Regions from separate parts of the Pseudomonas salmasensis genome, predicted to be linked through region 2. Evidence: predicted binding sites of a transcription regulator. Region 2 holds the regulator's gene; each other region holds the start of a gene.
The links. The regulator sigma-54, encoded in region 2, starts transcription at its own class of promoters, with help from an activator protein. The targets are predictions, from matches to a motif close to ANTGGCATNNANNTTGCTNT.
Positions count from the first base shown of each region.

Region 1: the regulator sigma-54 is predicted to act here: its motif matches at 3,613-3,632, upstream of HU731_RS08100 (CmpA/NrtA family ABC transporter substrate-binding protein).
Region 3: the regulator sigma-54 is predicted to act here: its motif matches at 2,946-2,965, upstream of HU731_RS07235 (flagellar hook-length control protein FliK).

Region 1 is NZ_CP077083.1:1,856,697-1,862,222, forward strand. It holds gene rmf (ribosome modulation factor) at 93-308, shown strand; gene HU731_RS08075 (quinone-dependent dihydroorotate dehydrogenase) at 434-1,453, opposite strand; gene HU731_RS08080 (transglycosylase SLT domain-containing protein) at 1,538-2,005, opposite strand; gene HU731_RS08085 (winged helix-turn-helix domain-containing protein) at 1,992-2,381, opposite strand; gene HU731_RS08090 (FliM/FliN family flagellar motor switch protein) at 2,548-2,763, opposite strand; gene HU731_RS08095 (secretin N-terminal domain-containing protein) at 2,779-3,510, opposite strand; gene HU731_RS08100 (CmpA/NrtA family ABC transporter substrate-binding protein) at 3,757-4,956, shown strand; gene HU731_RS08105 (ANTAR domain-containing response regulator) at 4,970-5,526, shown strand, end outside.
Region 2 is NZ_CP077083.1:4,577,685-4,583,210, forward strand. It holds gene HU731_RS20490 (HPr family phosphocarrier protein) at 1-200, opposite strand, end outside; gene rapZ (RNase adapter RapZ) at 217-1,074, opposite strand; gene ptsN (PTS IIA-like nitrogen regulatory protein PtsN) at 1,077-1,541, opposite strand; gene hpf (ribosome hibernation-promoting factor, HPF/YfiA family) at 1,552-1,857, opposite strand; gene HU731_RS20510 (RNA polymerase factor sigma-54) at 1,933-3,426, opposite strand; gene lptB (LPS export ABC transporter ATP-binding protein) at 3,611-4,336, opposite strand; gene lptA (lipopolysaccharide transport periplasmic protein LptA) at 4,336-4,869, opposite strand; gene lptC (LPS export ABC transporter periplasmic protein LptC) at 4,856-5,428, opposite strand; gene HU731_RS20530 (KdsC family phosphatase) at 5,437-5,526, opposite strand, start outside.
Region 3 is NZ_CP077083.1:1,666,099-1,671,624, reverse strand. It holds gene fliJ (flagellar export protein FliJ) at 1-255, shown strand, start outside; gene HU731_RS07250 (STAS domain-containing protein) at 446-751, shown strand; gene HU731_RS07245 (fused response regulator/phosphatase) at 748-2,466, shown strand; gene HU731_RS07240 (Hpt domain-containing protein) at 2,497-2,853, shown strand; gene HU731_RS07235 (flagellar hook-length control protein FliK) at 3,014-4,297, shown strand; gene fliL (flagellar basal body-associated protein FliL) at 4,508-5,008, shown strand; gene fliM (flagellar motor switch protein FliM) at 5,018-5,526, shown strand, end outside.

The DNA of each region.
Region 1 (5,526 bases), 2.7 Mb from region 2:
GGCAGCGAGCCCACCAACGGCAGAAAAACTCTGCCCGGCCTTGGACAAGGCCGAAGGATATCTAGACAGTCAACAAGTGAGGGAAACACCCTATGAGAAGACTTAAGCGTGATCCGTTGGAAAGAGCATTTTTACGCGGATATCAATATGGCGTTCATGGAAAATCCCGTGAGCTTTGCCCATTTACTCTACCGTCGGTACGCCAAGCTTGGATCAACGGCTGGCGAGAAGGACGCGGCGACAACTGGGACGGTATGACTGGCACTGCGGGCATCCACAGACTCAACGAACTTCACGCCGTCGGCTAATCAGGGGATCTATCTAATTGCGACACACACATCTTTGATTTTGTAACGACTTAACCACGCGCGCCCCATCCGGGCGGCGGGCTTCGGCCCAGGGGCTCCTTTATGGAGCCCTTTTTATTGCCTGATCAGCGCAAGGCAGCGATGGCATCCACCGACTGGCGAATCAGCGCCGGCCCCTTATAGATAAAGCCTGAGTACAACTGCACCAGGCTGGCGCCGGCTGCGATCTTCTCAGCCGCGTGTTTGCCTTCGGTGATACCGCCCACCGCGATGATCGGCAAACGCCCAGCCAACTCGGCCGCCAGCACCTTGACGATATGAGTGCTCTTGTCACGCACCGGCGCGCCCGACAGGCCGCCCGCCTCGTCACCATGGGCCAGGCCTTCGACGCCCACGCGGCTGAGGGTGGTGTTGGTCGCAATCACCGCATCCATCCCTGAATCCACCAGGGCCTGGGCCACCAGTACGGTTTCTTCATCGCTCATGTCCGGCGCGATCTTGATAGCCAGCGGCACACGCTTGCCATGACGCACGGCCAGGTCTTCCTGGCGCTGGCGCAAGGCTTCGAGCAGTTGCTTGAGGGAATCACCAAACTGCAGGCTGCGCAGGCCCGGGGTGTTGGGCGAGCTGACGTTGACGGTGACATAGCTGGCGTGGGCATAGACCTTGTCCAGGCAAATCAGGTAGTCATCCACCGCACGCTCCACGGGCGTGTCGAAGTTCTTGCCGATGTTGATACCCAGGATGCCGGTGTACTTCGCCGCCTGAACCCGCGACAGCAGGTGGTCGACCCCGAGGTTGTTGAACCCCATGCGATTGATGATCGCCTGCGCTTCCGGCAGCCTGAAAATGCGCGGCTTGGGGTTGCCCGGTTGCGGCCGCGGCGTGACGGTGCCGATTTCGACAAAGCCGAAACCCAACTGCGCAAACCCGTCGATGGCCGCGCCGTTCTTGTCCAGGCCGGCTGCCAGCCCGACCGGGTTGGGGAAGTTCAGCCCCATCACCGACACGGGTACTTTCGCCGGTGCCTTGCATACCAGGCCATTGAGCCCCAGGCGGCCACCGGCACCGATCAGGTCCAGGGACAGATCGTGGGAGGTTTCCGGGGAGAGTTTGAACAACAGCTGGCGGGCCAGGGTATACATGGGCGGGCTAGACTCGGAGGCGGCAAAAGGTGGCGCTGATTATAGCCGGGGTGGCGGCCTGCATGCGAGGCGTGCCACCTGATCTCACTGACGTTGCGCCGTCAACGCTTCATAACGCACCCAGATCCTTTCGGCGTAGCGCAAGCGCAACGCCTCACGCTGAGGGCCGGGCCCCGGCCCCACGTTGTAAGCCCCCACCGCCGTCCAGTTATAGCCAAACCGCTGGATAAATTCGGCAAGAATCGAGGCGCCTACTTCCACCGACAGGCAAGGCTCGCTCAACAGCCGTTCTTCGGTAATGCCCTGCTTGAGCAAGCGCGGCAAGTGGATGCTGTTGATTTGCATCAAGCCGATATCCCGCGTGCCATTGCGGTTGGTGTAATTCATCGCTTGCGCCCGGTAACCCGATTCGACCGAGGCGATAGCTTGCAGCAACTCCGGCTCAAGGTCGTAGCGGCTGGCCGCCTCTTCCCAGCAAAAGGCCCAGGCCTGGCTGCTGCCCATCAATACCCCAAGCACCAGGCCTATGCCCCATGCCTTAACCCTGGACATTGCCGGCCTGACCGCAGACGGCGCACACGTGCACCGCTGCCCTGGGTTGATCACCCGTGCGTACCGGGCACGTAAAGCGATAGCCCTTGCCATAAATCGTCTTGATAAAGCCTTTGTCGGCCCTCAAGTGCTTGCGCAGGGAATAAATACACCGCGTAAGTGACTCTTCGGCCACCTCACCCCGAGGCCAGGCCAGTTCCAGCAAACGGTCCTTGGTCATCAGCGCGCCACCGGAGGCCAGCAGCAACCGCAGCACGTGCCCCTCCTTGGGAGGCAACTGAATATCCGCCTCCACGCCCGTCAACCGGCCGTCGCCATGCAAGGTCCAACGCGCGAAAACCAGGGACGTCGTCGCTTCATCCTTCACGACGGCCATACGCACCTCTGTAGTCGACTACTGACATTCAAATCCTTACTGTGTGACCAGCTCATCTGCCATTGGCACGACTATAAAAAACCGGCTCGAAGACCCGCGTTAGGAAAAAACCCATTCATTCGCCTTTTTTTGGCCACTGCCGGTCAGACAATTCGCAAACGCACCCTTATCGCGGCAACCACTCCTGAAACGTCTCCTGCAATTCAACCCCTAGCCGATCCTCCAACTGCACCAACTCTCCCACTGCCATCAGTTGTCCATTGACCCGCACCTCCACACAGCGCGTGACGCCTGGGTCCAAGGGCAGCACCTTCCCCGGTGCGAATGCGGCCAAACGCTTGCGGCTGATCAGTTGCTCCTGCAGCAATATTTCCAGGTGCATGGACAAACGCCTTTTTCAGGGGGAAAACTCAGGGTCCGCTCCCAGGAACGCACGTCGCACACGCTCGTGTTGCGCGGCGCTCAACTGAGGTGGGCCAATCCAGGGCAGTACATCGCCACCTACGCCAGCCTGCCCTGGCGGGGCGTCGTCCAGCGGCTGGGCGACATCCAACTCGGCCACCAGTTTTTCGATAATCTTCACTTGGGCAGGTGGGCCCTTGATCAACAGACTGTTGGTATCCGGATAGGCCATCAACGCAAGGCGGCCATCGGCCAGTTGGTCCTTCTGCGCCGCAGATAGCCGAGCTTCGATCATCGAGGCCATGCCCGGTACATGGACCTTGCTGGCGCCCGCGCCCTGCAGGTGATCGTCCACGAGGACATTGATCACTTTCACCACGCCGAATACCGGGGCGCGCTCTGGCATCTTGCGAGGGGGCCGGTCCATCCGTTGGGCGAGGCGCAACACCTGGTCGACATAACTTGAAGGCCCGGTTACGTAGAACGTACGCCCGCCATGTTCACGCAGTGGGTAGCGCGGCTCATCCAGCCCCGCACGGCGCATGATGCCGCGTAGCGTGTTGACGGAAATATGCCGCAGCACTACCGCCGAGCTTCTCGCGTCGTCGGCGGCGTAGAGCTGCAACGCCTCACCACAGGCCGTGCGACTGCCCAGCAACAGCACGGCGCACAGCAGCGCGCTGTACAGCCAGCGGCAATTGAAGGTTGCGAGCAAATCAGCGTGCACCGTGGGTATGCCTGGCGGTCTGGCCTGAAGAAGCGGCCATACTGCGAGGCGCAAGAGGTTCAATCATGATGGAAAGTTGACGGCCAGTTGCACCGCCCCACCCATGGCATGTGCCTTGCTAAGCACTCTGTATCAGGCTCGCACCAACGGCGGCACGGGCCTACGGACAAAGGCGTCGTTCCCCTGCAATGGCCTAAACGCTAACCTGGGAAACGGCGCTTTTTTTTCAGAAAAAGGCAGGTATTGATGAACGATCCGCTGGCTTGGGTAAACGGCAGCGATGCCCCGGAAAAGAGCAGCCTGGACCTGGGGTTCATGGCCCTGACCGATTGCGCCTCGCTGGTGGTCGCCGCCACACAGGGCTTCGCCCAACCCTACGGCCTCACACTCAACCTCAAGCGCCAAGCGTCCTGGGCCAACCTGCGCGACAAGCTGGTCAGCGGTGAACTGGACGCTGCTCACAGTCTCTACGGGCTGATCTATGCCGTACACCTGGGCATCGGCGGCGTCGCCCCCAGCCCCATGGCGGTGCTGATGGGGCTGAACCAGAATGGCCAGGGCATCAACCTGTCCCATGGCCTGCAACAGCAAGGGGTGATCACTCCTGAGGCGTTGAAGCGCCATGTGCACCAAAGCCGGACAAAACTGACCTTCGCCCAGACGTTTCCCACCGGCACCCACGCCATGTGGTTGTATTACTGGCTGGCGAGCCAAGGCATTCATCCCTTGCAAGACGTGAACAGCGTAGTAGTGCCGCCGCCACAAATGGTGGCGCACCTGCAAGCCGGACGTATCGACGGCCTTTGCGTGGGTGAACCCTGGTGCGCCAGCGCAGTGCAACAGAACCAGGGCTTTACCCTGGCGACCAGCCAGGCGATCTGGCCGGACCACCCGGAAAAAGTCCTGGGCTGCACCCAAGCCTTCGTTGACGCCTACCCCAATACCGCGCGTGTGCTGGTCATGGCGATCCTGGAGGCCAGCCGGTTTATCGAGCAGAGCCGTGAAAACCGTCGCTCTACCGCCCAGTTGCTCAGCGCCCCTGAATACCTCGATGCGCCTGTGGCCTGCATCGAACCGCGCTTGCTGGGGCAGTATGAGGATGGCCTGGGCAACCAATGGCAGGATCCCCATGCGCTGCGCTTTTTCGCCGACGGCGAGGTGAACCTGCCGTACCTCAGCGATGGCATGTGGTTCATGACCCAGTTCCGGCGCTGGGGCTTGCTACGTGAAGACCCGGACTACCTGGGCGTCGCCCGGCAGGTGCAGCAACTGGCGCTGTACCGCCAGGCGGCCGAGGCGCTGGGCATCACCGCAGGCGACTCGGACATGCGCCGCAGCCAGTTGCTCGACGGCAAGACCTGGGACGGCAGCGACCCCGCCGGCTATGCGCGCAGCTTCCACCTGCATGCCCTGGCCGATGACGCCAACCGCCAAGCGCTGCGCTGACAGGAGCCCGACTATGCTGCGAATCCTGTTGATCAACGACACCCCGCGCAAGGTCGGGCGCCTCAAGGCCGCATTGACCGAGGCCGGCTTCGAGGTGATCGATGAGTCCGGCTTGACCATCGACCTGCCCGCACGCGTCGAAACAGTGCGCCCGGATGTGATCCTGATCGATACCGAGTCACCCGGGCGCGATGTGATGGAGCAAGTGGTGCTGGTCAGCCGCGATCAGCCGCGGCCCATCGTGATGTTCACCGACGAGCACGACCCGACTGTGATGCGCCAGGCTATCAAGTCCGGCGTCAGTGCCTATATCGTCGAAGGCATCCAGGCCCAGCGCCTGCAACCGATCCTCGATGTGGCCATGGCGCGTTTCGAGAGTGACCAGGCCCTGCGCGCCCAGCTGCATGCCCGCGACCAGCAACTGGCCGAACGCAAGCGTATCGAGTTGGCCAAGGGCCTGCTAATGAAGATGAAGAGCTGTAACGAAGAAGAGGCCTACACCCTGATGCGCCGCCAGGCCATGAGCCGTCAACAGAAACTGATCCAGGTGGCAGAGCAGATTATTGCCAT
Region 2 (5,526 bases):
TCGGTGCTCAGGTGGATCTTGGTGCCTTTGCCGGCCGCCAACATCATCATCGCCATGATGCTTTTGCCATCGACCATGCTTTGCGGCGTGCGCCCAGCACGGATCTGGCAGGGGAACCGCCCGGCCACTCCAACGAATTTAGCCGACGCCCGGGCGTGCAGGCCCAGCTTGTTGATGATTTCAATTTCCAGAGCAGGCATCGCGCAGGTGTTCCTTTCAGCTAAGGTCGCGGTGGCGAACCTGGACGTTCTTGAGGGTTTGTTGCAGCACCTGGCCCAGCCGTTCAGTCAAATAGACCGAGCGGTGGTGGCCGCCGGTGCAGCCAATGGCAATGGTGACATAGGCCCGATTGCTGGCGGCAAAGCGCGGCAACCATTTGAGCAGGTAGCTGGAGATGTCCTGGAACATCTCTTCTACGTCTGGTTGCGCGGCCAGGTAGTCGACCACAGGCTGGTCCAACCCCGACTGATCGCGCAGTTCCGGCTTCCAGTAAGGGTTGGGCAGGCAGCGCACATCGAACACCAGGTCGGCGTCTACCGGCATGCCGCGCTTGAAGCCAAAAGACTCGACCAAAAACGCCGTCCCCGGCTCAGGCTGGTTCAGCAGGCGCAGCTTGATCGCATCGCGCAACTGATAAAGGTTCAGGTTGGTGGTGTTGATCTTCAGGTCGGCCAGGTCAATGATCGGCCCGAGCAGTTTGGTCTCATCCTCGATGGCTTCGGCCAGAGAGCGGTTGGCACTGCTGAGGGGGTGACGTCGACGAGTTTCGGAGAACCGCTTGAGCAGGGTTTCTTCGTCGGCATCCAGGTACAGCACGTCGCAATGAATGTGCTTGGCACGCACTTCTTCCAACAGTTCCGGGAACCGCGAGAGGTGGCTGGGCAGGTTGCGGGCGTCAATCGAGACCGCAACCAGGGGCTGCGCCAATTCGGTATGGATCAATGCACGTTCCGCCAGCTCTGGCAGCAGGCCGGCCGGCAGGTTATCGATGCAATAGAAGCCGTTGTCCTCAAGCACATTGAGGGCGGTGCTCTTACCCGAGCCGGAGCGACCGCTGACGATGATCAAACGCATGATTACTGCCCGTTTTGTTCATCCAGGACAACTTGGTACAACGCTTCATTGCTGGAGGCGCTGCGCAGTTTGTCGCGTACATCCTTGCGGTCAAGCATGCTGGCGATCTGCCGGAGCAGTTCCAGGTGCGCATCGGTGGCCGCTTCCGGGACCAGCAGAACGAACAGCAGGTCAACCGGGGCACCGTCGATGGCGTCGAAATCAATCGGAGCGTCCAGGTGCATCAGCGCGCTCACAGGTGTCTCGCAACCTTTGAGGCGGCAGTGGGGAATAGCGATGCCGTTACCAAAACCGGTTGAGCCGAGTTTTTCACGGGCAATCAGAGCCTCGAAGACATCTTGCATCTCTAGATCCGGCACTTCGCGTGCGATCAGGTTGGCAATTTGTTCGAGGGCTTTTTTCTTGCTGCCGCCCGGCACGTTCACGAGTGAACGGCCGGGGGTCAGGATGGTTTCAAGTCGGATCATGGGGGGAGAGTTAACGACCTGTACCTTGCATCAGGTGCAGATTCTTTTCCTTATGCTTTATGAGTTGGCGGTCGAGCTTGTCGTAGAGCGAGTCGATTGCCGCGTACATGTCTTCATGTTCCGCATTGGCGACGAGCTTGGCATTCGGTACGTGCAGGGTGGCCTCGATTTTCTGCTTGAGCTTATCGACCTCCATGATGACCTGCACGTTGGTGATCTTGTCAAAATGCCCCGCAAGCTTGTTCAGTTTGCTCTCGGTGTACTCACGCAGGGGCTTGGTGACTTCCAGCTGGTGTCCACTGATGTTGACTTGCATACAGCTTCTCCTTCGTTGCCAGTGCATAAAGCGGTGGGCAGGAATACCCACCACTGGAACGCTGTGGCCCGCCCGTCACATCAACCGCTTACGCTCGCTGGAAGGCGCGATCCCAAGGGACTCGCGGTACTTGGCGACGGTTCGACGGGCGACCTGAATGCCTTGTGCCTCCAGTAAACCAGCGATCTTGCTGTCACTCAACGGCTTTTTCTGATTTTCCGCGGCAACCAGTTTTTTGATGATCGCGCGGATCGCCGTGGACGAGCATTCGCCGCCTTCGGAGGTGCTGACGTGGCTGGAGAAAAAGTATTTCAGCTCATAAATACCCCGTGGGGTATGCATGAATTTCTGCGTGGTGACCCGGGAAATCGTCGATTCGTGCATACCGACGGCTTCGGCGATGTCGTGCAGCACCAGAGGCTTCATGGCCTCGTCGCCGTATTCCAGGAAACCGCGCTGGTGCTCGACGATCTGGGTCGCGACTTTCATCAGGGTTTCGTTGCGGCTTTGCAGGCTCTTGATGAACCACCGCGCCTCCTGCAACTGGTTGCGCATGAAGGTGTTGTCGGCGCTGGTGTCAGCGCGGCGCACAAAGCCTGCATATTGCGGGTTGACCCGCAGGCGCGGTACCGACTCCTGGTTCAGCTCCACCAGCCAGCGTTCGTTGTCCTTGCGCACGATGACGTCGGGCACCACATATTCGGCTTCGCTGGATTCGATTTGCGAACCTGGGCGGGGGTTGAGGCTTTGCACCAGCTCGATGACCTGGCGCAAGTCATCTTCCTTGAGCTTCATGCGGCGCATCAGTTGGCTGTAGTCGCGACTGCCCAACAGGTCGATGTAATCACTGACCAGGCGTTGCGCTTCGGTGAGCCATGGCGTCTTGGCCGGCAGTTGGCGCAGTTGCAGCAACAGGCACTCGCTGAGGGTGCGTGCACCGATGCCGGCGGGTTCGAATTGCTGGATGCGGTGCAGGACGGCTTCGATTTCGTCCAGTTCGATGTCCAGTTCCGGGTCGAAGGCCTCGAGGATCTCGTCGAGGGTTTCGTCCAGGTAGCCCTGGTTATTGATGCAATCGATCAGGGTGACCGCGATCAGGCGATCGGTATCGGACATCGGCGCCAGGTTCAGTTGCCACAACAAGTGGCTCTGCAGGCTCTCGCCCACCGACGTACGGGTGGTGAAGTCCCACTCGTCATCATCGTTGCTTGGCAGGCTGCTGGCACTGGTCTGGTAGACGTCTTCCCACGCGGTGTCCACGGGAAGCTCGTTGGGAATGCGTTCGTTCCAGTCGCCTTCCTCCAGGTTATCCACCGTCGGGGCGGTTTCCTGATAGGAGGGTTCCTGCACGTCGGGATTGGGTTTTTGCTCGATGTTGTCGGCCAGCGGATCTGCATTGTCGAAGTCGTCGCCTTCTTCCTGGCGTTCGAGCATCGGATTGGACTCCAGGGCCTCCTGGATTTCCTGTTGCAGGTCCAGGGTCGACAATTGGAGCAGGCGGATGGCCTGTTGCAGCTGCGGTGTCATCGTCAGCTGCTGGCCCATTCTCAGGACTAGCGATGGTTTCATGGCAGGGGCTTAACACCTTATTCGCCGGCGCAATGCGCCATCCACGACAGGGCGCGTGAGCGCCAAACATAAGCAAATTATATGCCTGATCTCGGGGCCTTTGCCTAGAGCGCGGTAACAATAAAAAAACCGAGGTTTCTATTGACTCCCGCGCGCTCCAGGGAAAAGCGCGATACCCCTGTGTTTACAGGCGGAACTCGTGACCCAGGTACACTTCCTTCACCAGCTCGTTAGCCAGGATAGTCTCGGCATCGCCTTCGGCAATCAGCTGGCCATCGTTGACGATATAAGCGGTTTCGCAGATATCGAGGGTCTCGCGAACGTTGTGGTCCGTGATCAGCACCCCAATGCCTTTGGCCTTGAGGTGATGGATGATCTGCTTGATGTCGCCTACCGAAATCGGGTCGACACCGGCGAACGGTTCATCCAGCAGGATGAATTTCGGCGCGGTCGCCAGGGCGCGGGCGATTTCCACGCGACGACGTTCACCACCGGACAAGCTCATGCCGAGGTTGTCGCGAATGTGGTTGATGTGGAATTCCTGCAGCAGGCTTTCCAGCTCCTGGCGGCGGCCGTCGCGATCGAGTTCCTTGCGGGTCTCGAGGATCGCCATGATGTTGTCAGCTACCGACAGTTTGCGGAAGATCGACGCCTCCTGGGGGAGATAGCCGATACCTGCCCGTGCACGACCGTGCATGGGTTGGTGGCTGACGTCCAGGTCGTCGATCAGTACGCGACCCTGGTCTGCCTGGACCAGCCCGACGATCATATAGAAGCAGGTGGTTTTGCCGGCACCGTTAGGGCCGAGCAGGCCGACGATCTGGCCGCTCTCGATCGACAGGCTGACGTCGCGTACCACCTGGCGGCTTTTATAGGCCTTGGCCAGATGCTGGGCTTTCAGGGTTGCCATTACTCGGCCTTCTTCTTCGGCTGGATAACCATGTCGATGCGCGGGCGCGGTGCAGTGACCTTGGAGCCGTTGGCGCGACCGGCGTTGGCGATCTGCTTGACGGTGTCATAGGTGATCTTTTCACCTTCGGTCGAGTTGCCGTCGGGGCTCAGTACCTTGGCCTGGTCGATCAGTACGATACGATTCTGCTGGGCGTGATACTGGATGGTCTTGCCGTAACCCTTCATCGGGCCGGTGTCGGTGGCGGACTGCTTCTGCTCGAAATAAGCCAGGTTGCCCACCGACGTCACTACGTCAATGTCGCCTGCGGGGGTACGCGTCAGGGTCACCGTGTTGCCGGTGATCTTCATCGAGCCCTGGGTGATGATTACGCCACCGGTGTAGGTAGCAACACCTTTCTTGTCATCGAGCTGTGCATCGTCAGCCGAAATATGGATCGGTTGCTGGCTATCGTTCGGCAGAGCCCAGGCGCTCACGCTTCCCAGTGCTGCGCCCAGACCGAGCAAAATAGGGAGGGTTTTAACGAGCCTCATACTGTCCTCTTACGTTCGATAGCAGGTGTATCCTGCTTTCTTTCAAATACGCTTTCATTCCCTTGCCAGTCGATACACCGCCAGCGCCGTCGATTCTAACGTCTTGCTCGGTCTGCGCATATTGCTTCTGTGGGAATACGGTCATACGACTGCTGGTAATGATGGTGTCGCGGTTCTGCGCGTCTGTACGTGCGACGCGCACCGAGTCGATCAGTTCAACTTCGGTGCCGTCCGGGTTCACCTCGCCACGCTTGCTGGTGACGTGCCAGGGAAATTCGGTGCCGCGATACAGGTTCAGGTCCGGATTGGTCAGCAGGCTGACTTCGGAAGCCTTCAAGTGCTCGACCTTGTCCGATGTCATCTCATACTGCACCTTGCCGTCGGGCAGGTACTGAATGCTGTAGGCATTGGTGGCGTAATAGTCGATAAGGCCTTCGTCAACCTGCGCAACAGGCTTGTCGAGAAAGCGCTCCGGGCTGATATTCCAGTAGCCCACCGCCAGTAACAGCGCGGCGATGACCCCGAATAACAGGAAGTTGCGAATCTTTTTGCTCAGCATATAACGCTCTATAGGTAGGCGGCGTGGGCCGCTTCAAGACTGCCCTGGGCACGCAGGATCAACTCGCAGAACTCGCGGGCGGCACCTTCGCCGCCACG
Region 3 (5,526 bases), 2.9 Mb from region 2:
CAGTGGCTGATGGGGTACCAGGGCTTTCTCAACCAGCTTGAAACCGCCGTTGGTCAGCAACGCCAAAGCCTGGCCTGGCACGAGGCCAACCTCGACAAGGCCCGCGAAGCCTGGCAAGCGGCGTTTGCCCGCGTCGAAGGGTTGCGCAAACTGGTGCAGCGCTACATCGACGAAGCGCGAGCCATCGAAGACAAGCGCGAGCAAAAACTGCTCGATGAACTCTCCCAACGCCTTCCCCGCCCAGAGCAGTTCTAACGCACCCCCTTCTGTAGGAGCGAGCTTGCTCGCGAAAAACGTCAACGATAACGCGTGCTTCCTGGATGAACGCGGCGCCTGTGAGTTTTTCGCGAGCGAGCTCGCTCCTACAAAGGGCATTTGCCGTGTTGCTTGGATGCGGTTCAGCTGCTACACCTTGTGTCTAGTGCAATGACAAGGAAGCAGTCACATGTCAGTCGAGTCAGAAGTATCCCTGGATGGGAAGAAGTTGACGATCGCAATCAAGGGCCGGTTCGATTTCGGCAGCCACCAGGCGTTTCGGGAGGCCTACGAGCGTTACTACAAGGTCCCCGAGACCTATATCGTCGACCTCAAGGATGCCACCTACATGGACAGTTCGGCCCTCGGCATGCTGCTGTTGCTACGGGATCATGCCGGCGGCGATGACGCCGAGGTCCGCGTGACGAACAGCAACTCCGACGTGCGCAAGATCCTCGCCATCTCCAACTTCGACAAACTGTTCGATATCAATTGAGTGCCCTGGCCCCGGTCCTGGAGGCGCTGACCATCCTGATCGCCGAAGACAGTGCCGCCGACCGCCTGTTGCTGGCGAGCATCATCCGCCGTCAGGGCCATCAGGTGCTGACGGTGAGCAATGGCGCCGAAGCGATTGAGGTGTTTGCCCGCGAGCGCCCGCAGCTGGTGCTGATGGACGCGCTGATGCCGATCATGGACGGCTTTGAAGCCGCACGGCAGATCAAGCAACTGGCGGGGGAGGCGCTGGTGCCGATCATCTTCCTCACCTCGCTACGCGAAAGCGAAGCCCTGGCCCAGTGCCTGGACGCCGGCGGCGATGACTTTCTGCCCAAGCCCTATAACCCCTTGATCCTGGCGGCGAAGATCAACGCCATGGACCGCCTGCGTCGCCTGCAGGCCACGGTTTTGCAACAGCGGGATTTGATCGCCAGGCACCACGAACACCTGATGCATGAGCAGCGGGCGGCCAAGGCGGTGTTCGATAAGGTCGCCCATTCCGGTTGCATCAACGCCGCGCCGAATATTCGCTACCTGCAATCGCCTTATGCGTTGTTCAACGGTGACTTGTTGCTGGCGGCCTACACGCCATCGGGTGACATGCACGTGCTGCTCGGGGATTTCACCGGCCATGGCTTGCCGGCCGCCATCGGCGCCATGCCCCTGGCCGAAGTGTTCTACGGCATGACCGCCAAGGGCTACGGCCTCACGCAGACCCTGCGGGAAATGAACGCCAAGCTCAAGCGCATCCTGCCGGTGGACATGTTCTGCTGCGCCACCTTGCTGTGCCTGAGCGCCCAGCGGCGGGCGGTGGAGGTGTGGAACGGCGGCATGCCCGAAGGCTATGTGCATGAAGTCGCCACGGGCAGGCGCACGCCGTTGATGTCGCGGCACCTGCCCTTGGGGGTGTTGTCGGCAGAGGCGTTCGATGACAGCACCGAAGTCTGGCCCATGGGGTTGGGCGACCGGGTGTTTTTGCTCTCCGACGGCGTGCTGGACACCGCTGACGCCAACGATCAACTGTTCGGCGCCGAGCGCTTGCAGCAGGTGTTCGCCGCCAACCGCGAGCCTGACCGCCTGTTCGAGGACATCGAGCAGGCGCTGGCGGCCTTTCGCGGCCAGGCGCGCGATGACGTCAGCATGGTCGAGATCACCTTGCAGGCAGGCCAGCCCTTGCGGACGGCCGAACCGATGTATGCCGACAGCGGCCAGTCGTGCCCACTGGATTGGTCGGTGAGTTTCGAATTTCGCGCCCAGACCCTCAGAACCTACAACCCGTTGCCGTACCTGCTGCAACTGCTATTGGAGATCCACGGCCTGCGTGAGCAGAGCGGGGCGCTTTACAGCGTGATGGCCGAGTTGTATTCCAACGCGCTGGAGCATGGCGTGCTGGGCCTGGACTCACGGCTCAAGCGCGATGCCCAGGGGTTTGCGCAGTATTATCATCAGCGCCATGAGCGGCTGGCGCAGTTGGACAGCGGTTACGTGCGCGTGCATGTGCAGGTGGTACCCACCGACAAGGGCGGCAAACTGACCTTGCGTCTGGAAGACAGCGGGCAGGGTTTTGATGTGGAGCAGGAGCTGGCACGCCCCGTGGAGATCGACCGTCTGTCTGGTCGGGGCTTGAGCCTGGTGCGTCAACTGAGCAGCGCTGTAGGCTGGTCCGATGGCGGGCGCAGTGTCTGCGTGGAGTTTTGTTGGGAGGCTCTGGCATAATCCGCCGATTCTTGATCAAGGAGCGAGCAAGTGGCTGAGATTCATTTGGACCCCGACGTGTTGTCAGACTTGCAGGAAGTGATGGAGAGCGAGTACCCGACGTTGCTCGACACCTTTATCGAAGACTCGCAAGAGCGCGTCGCAGCACTGCGCAAGGCTGGGGGCGACGCCAAAACGTTGGGACGGATTGCCCACAGTTTCAAAGGCAGCAGCGGCAATCTAGGGGCGGTGCGTTTGGCCCAATTGTGTGAGTTGCTGGAGGCCGAGGCCGTCGAGGCGGCCTCGGATCTAGGCGCGCTGGTTGATCAGATTGATCACGAGTTTGCGCTGGTCAAGCCACTGTATGAATGTAGGAGCGAGCTTGCTCGCGAAAAACGTCAACGATAACGCGTGCTTCCTGGATGAATGCGGCGCCTGTGAGTTTTTTGCGAGCAAGCTCGCTCCTACATTGAATCGGATATGTCCAGGCATTTTGTAAACCTGGCCCGACTCTTGCTCTACCTCCACAGACTGCATCCCCGACCCCATGCAGTGGAGACCCTTACTTATGCCAGTCGCCCCTAATTCGCTCCTTCAGGCTGCCACCGCAGCCAAGCCTCAAGCGCCGGCCGCCACGCCTGCGGTAGCGCCTGCGGCCCCGCGGGACAAGGGCCCTGGATTCGCTCAAGTGTTTGCCAAGCAAGCTGCCAAGCCGCAGGCCAAGAGCGACGACGCGCCAGCCAAACCCGTGCGCGACAAAGCGGCTGACGCCAGCGATAAACCTGCCGCCAGTGCGCCAGCGGTTGCCGATAGCGGCAATCCCTTGCCTGCCAAGCCGGCCAAGAGCGACGACAGCGCAGACAGTGAAGGCGAGCCACCGGCCGACCCGTCCCTGGCGCAGCAACCGGTGGCCGATCCGGCGCTGGTCGCCGCCGTGACGCCGGTGGCGGTCCCTGTGCCCGTACAAGCGTCTGCCGTCGCTGCCGAAGATGACCAGGCCCTGCCGCTCATTACCGTAACCGAGGAGCCCAAGCAGCCGGCCTTCGACCCCGAGGCCGACCCGCTGGATTCGATGCCGGCCGTGCGCCTGGCGATGGAGCAGGGCGGTCACGTCTCGGCCAGCAGCCAGGCGCCGCAGAAAGCCGCGCCCACCACTCAGGACCAACCGACCGCCGCGCAGAACTTTGCCGCTGGCCTGGCCAACATGGTTGACCAGCAAGCCACCAAGGACAGCACCGACCAAGGCGGTGACAAGGCCTTCGGCGCGCTGATCGATGACGGCCTCAAGGACCTCAAGAACGCCAGCAGCGACACCCGTGTGGATGACTTCGCCAACCGCCTGGCCGCGCTGACCCAGGCGGCCACGCCGAAAACCGCGAATGCCTTGCCGCCCGTCACCAATGCGCCCCTGGCCATGCACCAGAGCGGCTGGACCGAAGAGGTGGTCAACCGCGTGATGTACCTGTCCAGCGCCAACCTCAAGTCGGCCGAGATCCAGTTGCAGCCCGCTGAGCTGGGGCGCCTGGACATCAAGGTCAACATGACGGCGGACCAGCAGGCCCAGGTCAACTTCATGAGCGGCCATGCGGTGGTGCGTGAAGCGCTGGAGAGCCAGTCGGGGCGCTTGCGGGAGATGTTTGCCCAGCAGGGCATGGGGCAGGTGGATGTGAATGTCTCCGACCAATCGCGGGGGCAGGACCAGCAGCAACAGCAGAGCCAGGCGCGGGGCATCAGTGGCAGCGGCAGGCGTGCTGACAACGGCGACGCCGGTGGCCCTGTGGATGTGGCCGAAGTGGCAGCGCCCGTGAGCCAGAGCGTGATCGGCTCCAGCGCCGTCGACTACTACGCCTGACTTCCTGCTCAAACCCGGTCAGTGTGGGAGCTGGCTTGCCTGCGATGGCGGTGGATCAGTGACACACATGTGCACTGACCCACCGCCATCGCAGGCAAGCCAGCTCCCACATTTGATTTAGGTTGTCTTCGCCTAAGCCAACTCTGGCATAACACTTGCTCTTGCCTTGCCATAGATCTACGAATCCCCGAATAGTGACGGATTATTGGCATGGCGAAGAGCGACGACGCAGCAACTCCCCCCGCAGGTAAAGGCAAGCTCAAGCTGATCCTGTTGATTGTGCTGGGCCTGCTCCTGGCCATCGGTGCCTCGGTGGGCGGCACTTGGTACATCATGCACAGCAGTGCGAGCAAACCGGCGCCCGCTGCCGAAGCTGCCACCAACGTCAAGCAACCGGCAATCTTCGAGCAGATGCTTCCGGCCTTTGTCGCCAACTACAACCAGAATGGTCGTCAACGCTACCTGCAGGTGAGCATCACCTTGCTGGCGCGCAACCAGGCGGACCTCGATGCCCTCAAGGTGCATATGCCGGTGATCCGCAACAACCTGGTGATGCTGTTCTCTGGGCAGAGCTTCGACAGCCTGGCCACCCCGGTCGGCCAGGAAATGCTGCGCCAGAAGGTCACTGCCAGCGTGCAGGAAGTGGCCCAGAAAGAACTCGGCAAAGTCGTGGTCGAGCAGGCGCTCTTCACTAACTTCGTATTGCAGTAGGATCACGACATGGCCGTGCAAGACCTGCTGTCCCAGGATGAAATCGACGCGCTGTTGCATGGCGTGGACGATGGTCTGGTACAGACCGAAATGGCTGCCGAACCCGGCAGCGTCAAAAGTTATGACCTGACCAGCCAGGATCGCATCGTGCGGGGACGCATGCCGACCCTGGAGATGATCAACGAACGCTTTGCCCGCTACACCCGCATCAGCATGTTCAACATGCTGCGCCGCTCGGCGGACGTGGCCGTGGGCGGTGTGCAGGTGATGAAGTTCGGTGAATACGTGCACTCGCTGTACGTGCCCACCAGCCTCAACCTGGTCAAGATCAAGCCGTTGCGCGGCACCGCGCTGTTCATCCTCGACGCCAAGCTGGTGTTCAAGCTGGTGGACAACTTCTTCGGTGGCGACGGCCGTCACGCCAAGATCGAAGGGCGTGAATTCACCCCCACCGAACTGCGCGTGGTACGCATGGTGCTGGAGCAGGCCTTCATCGACTTGAAGGAAGCCTGGCAGGC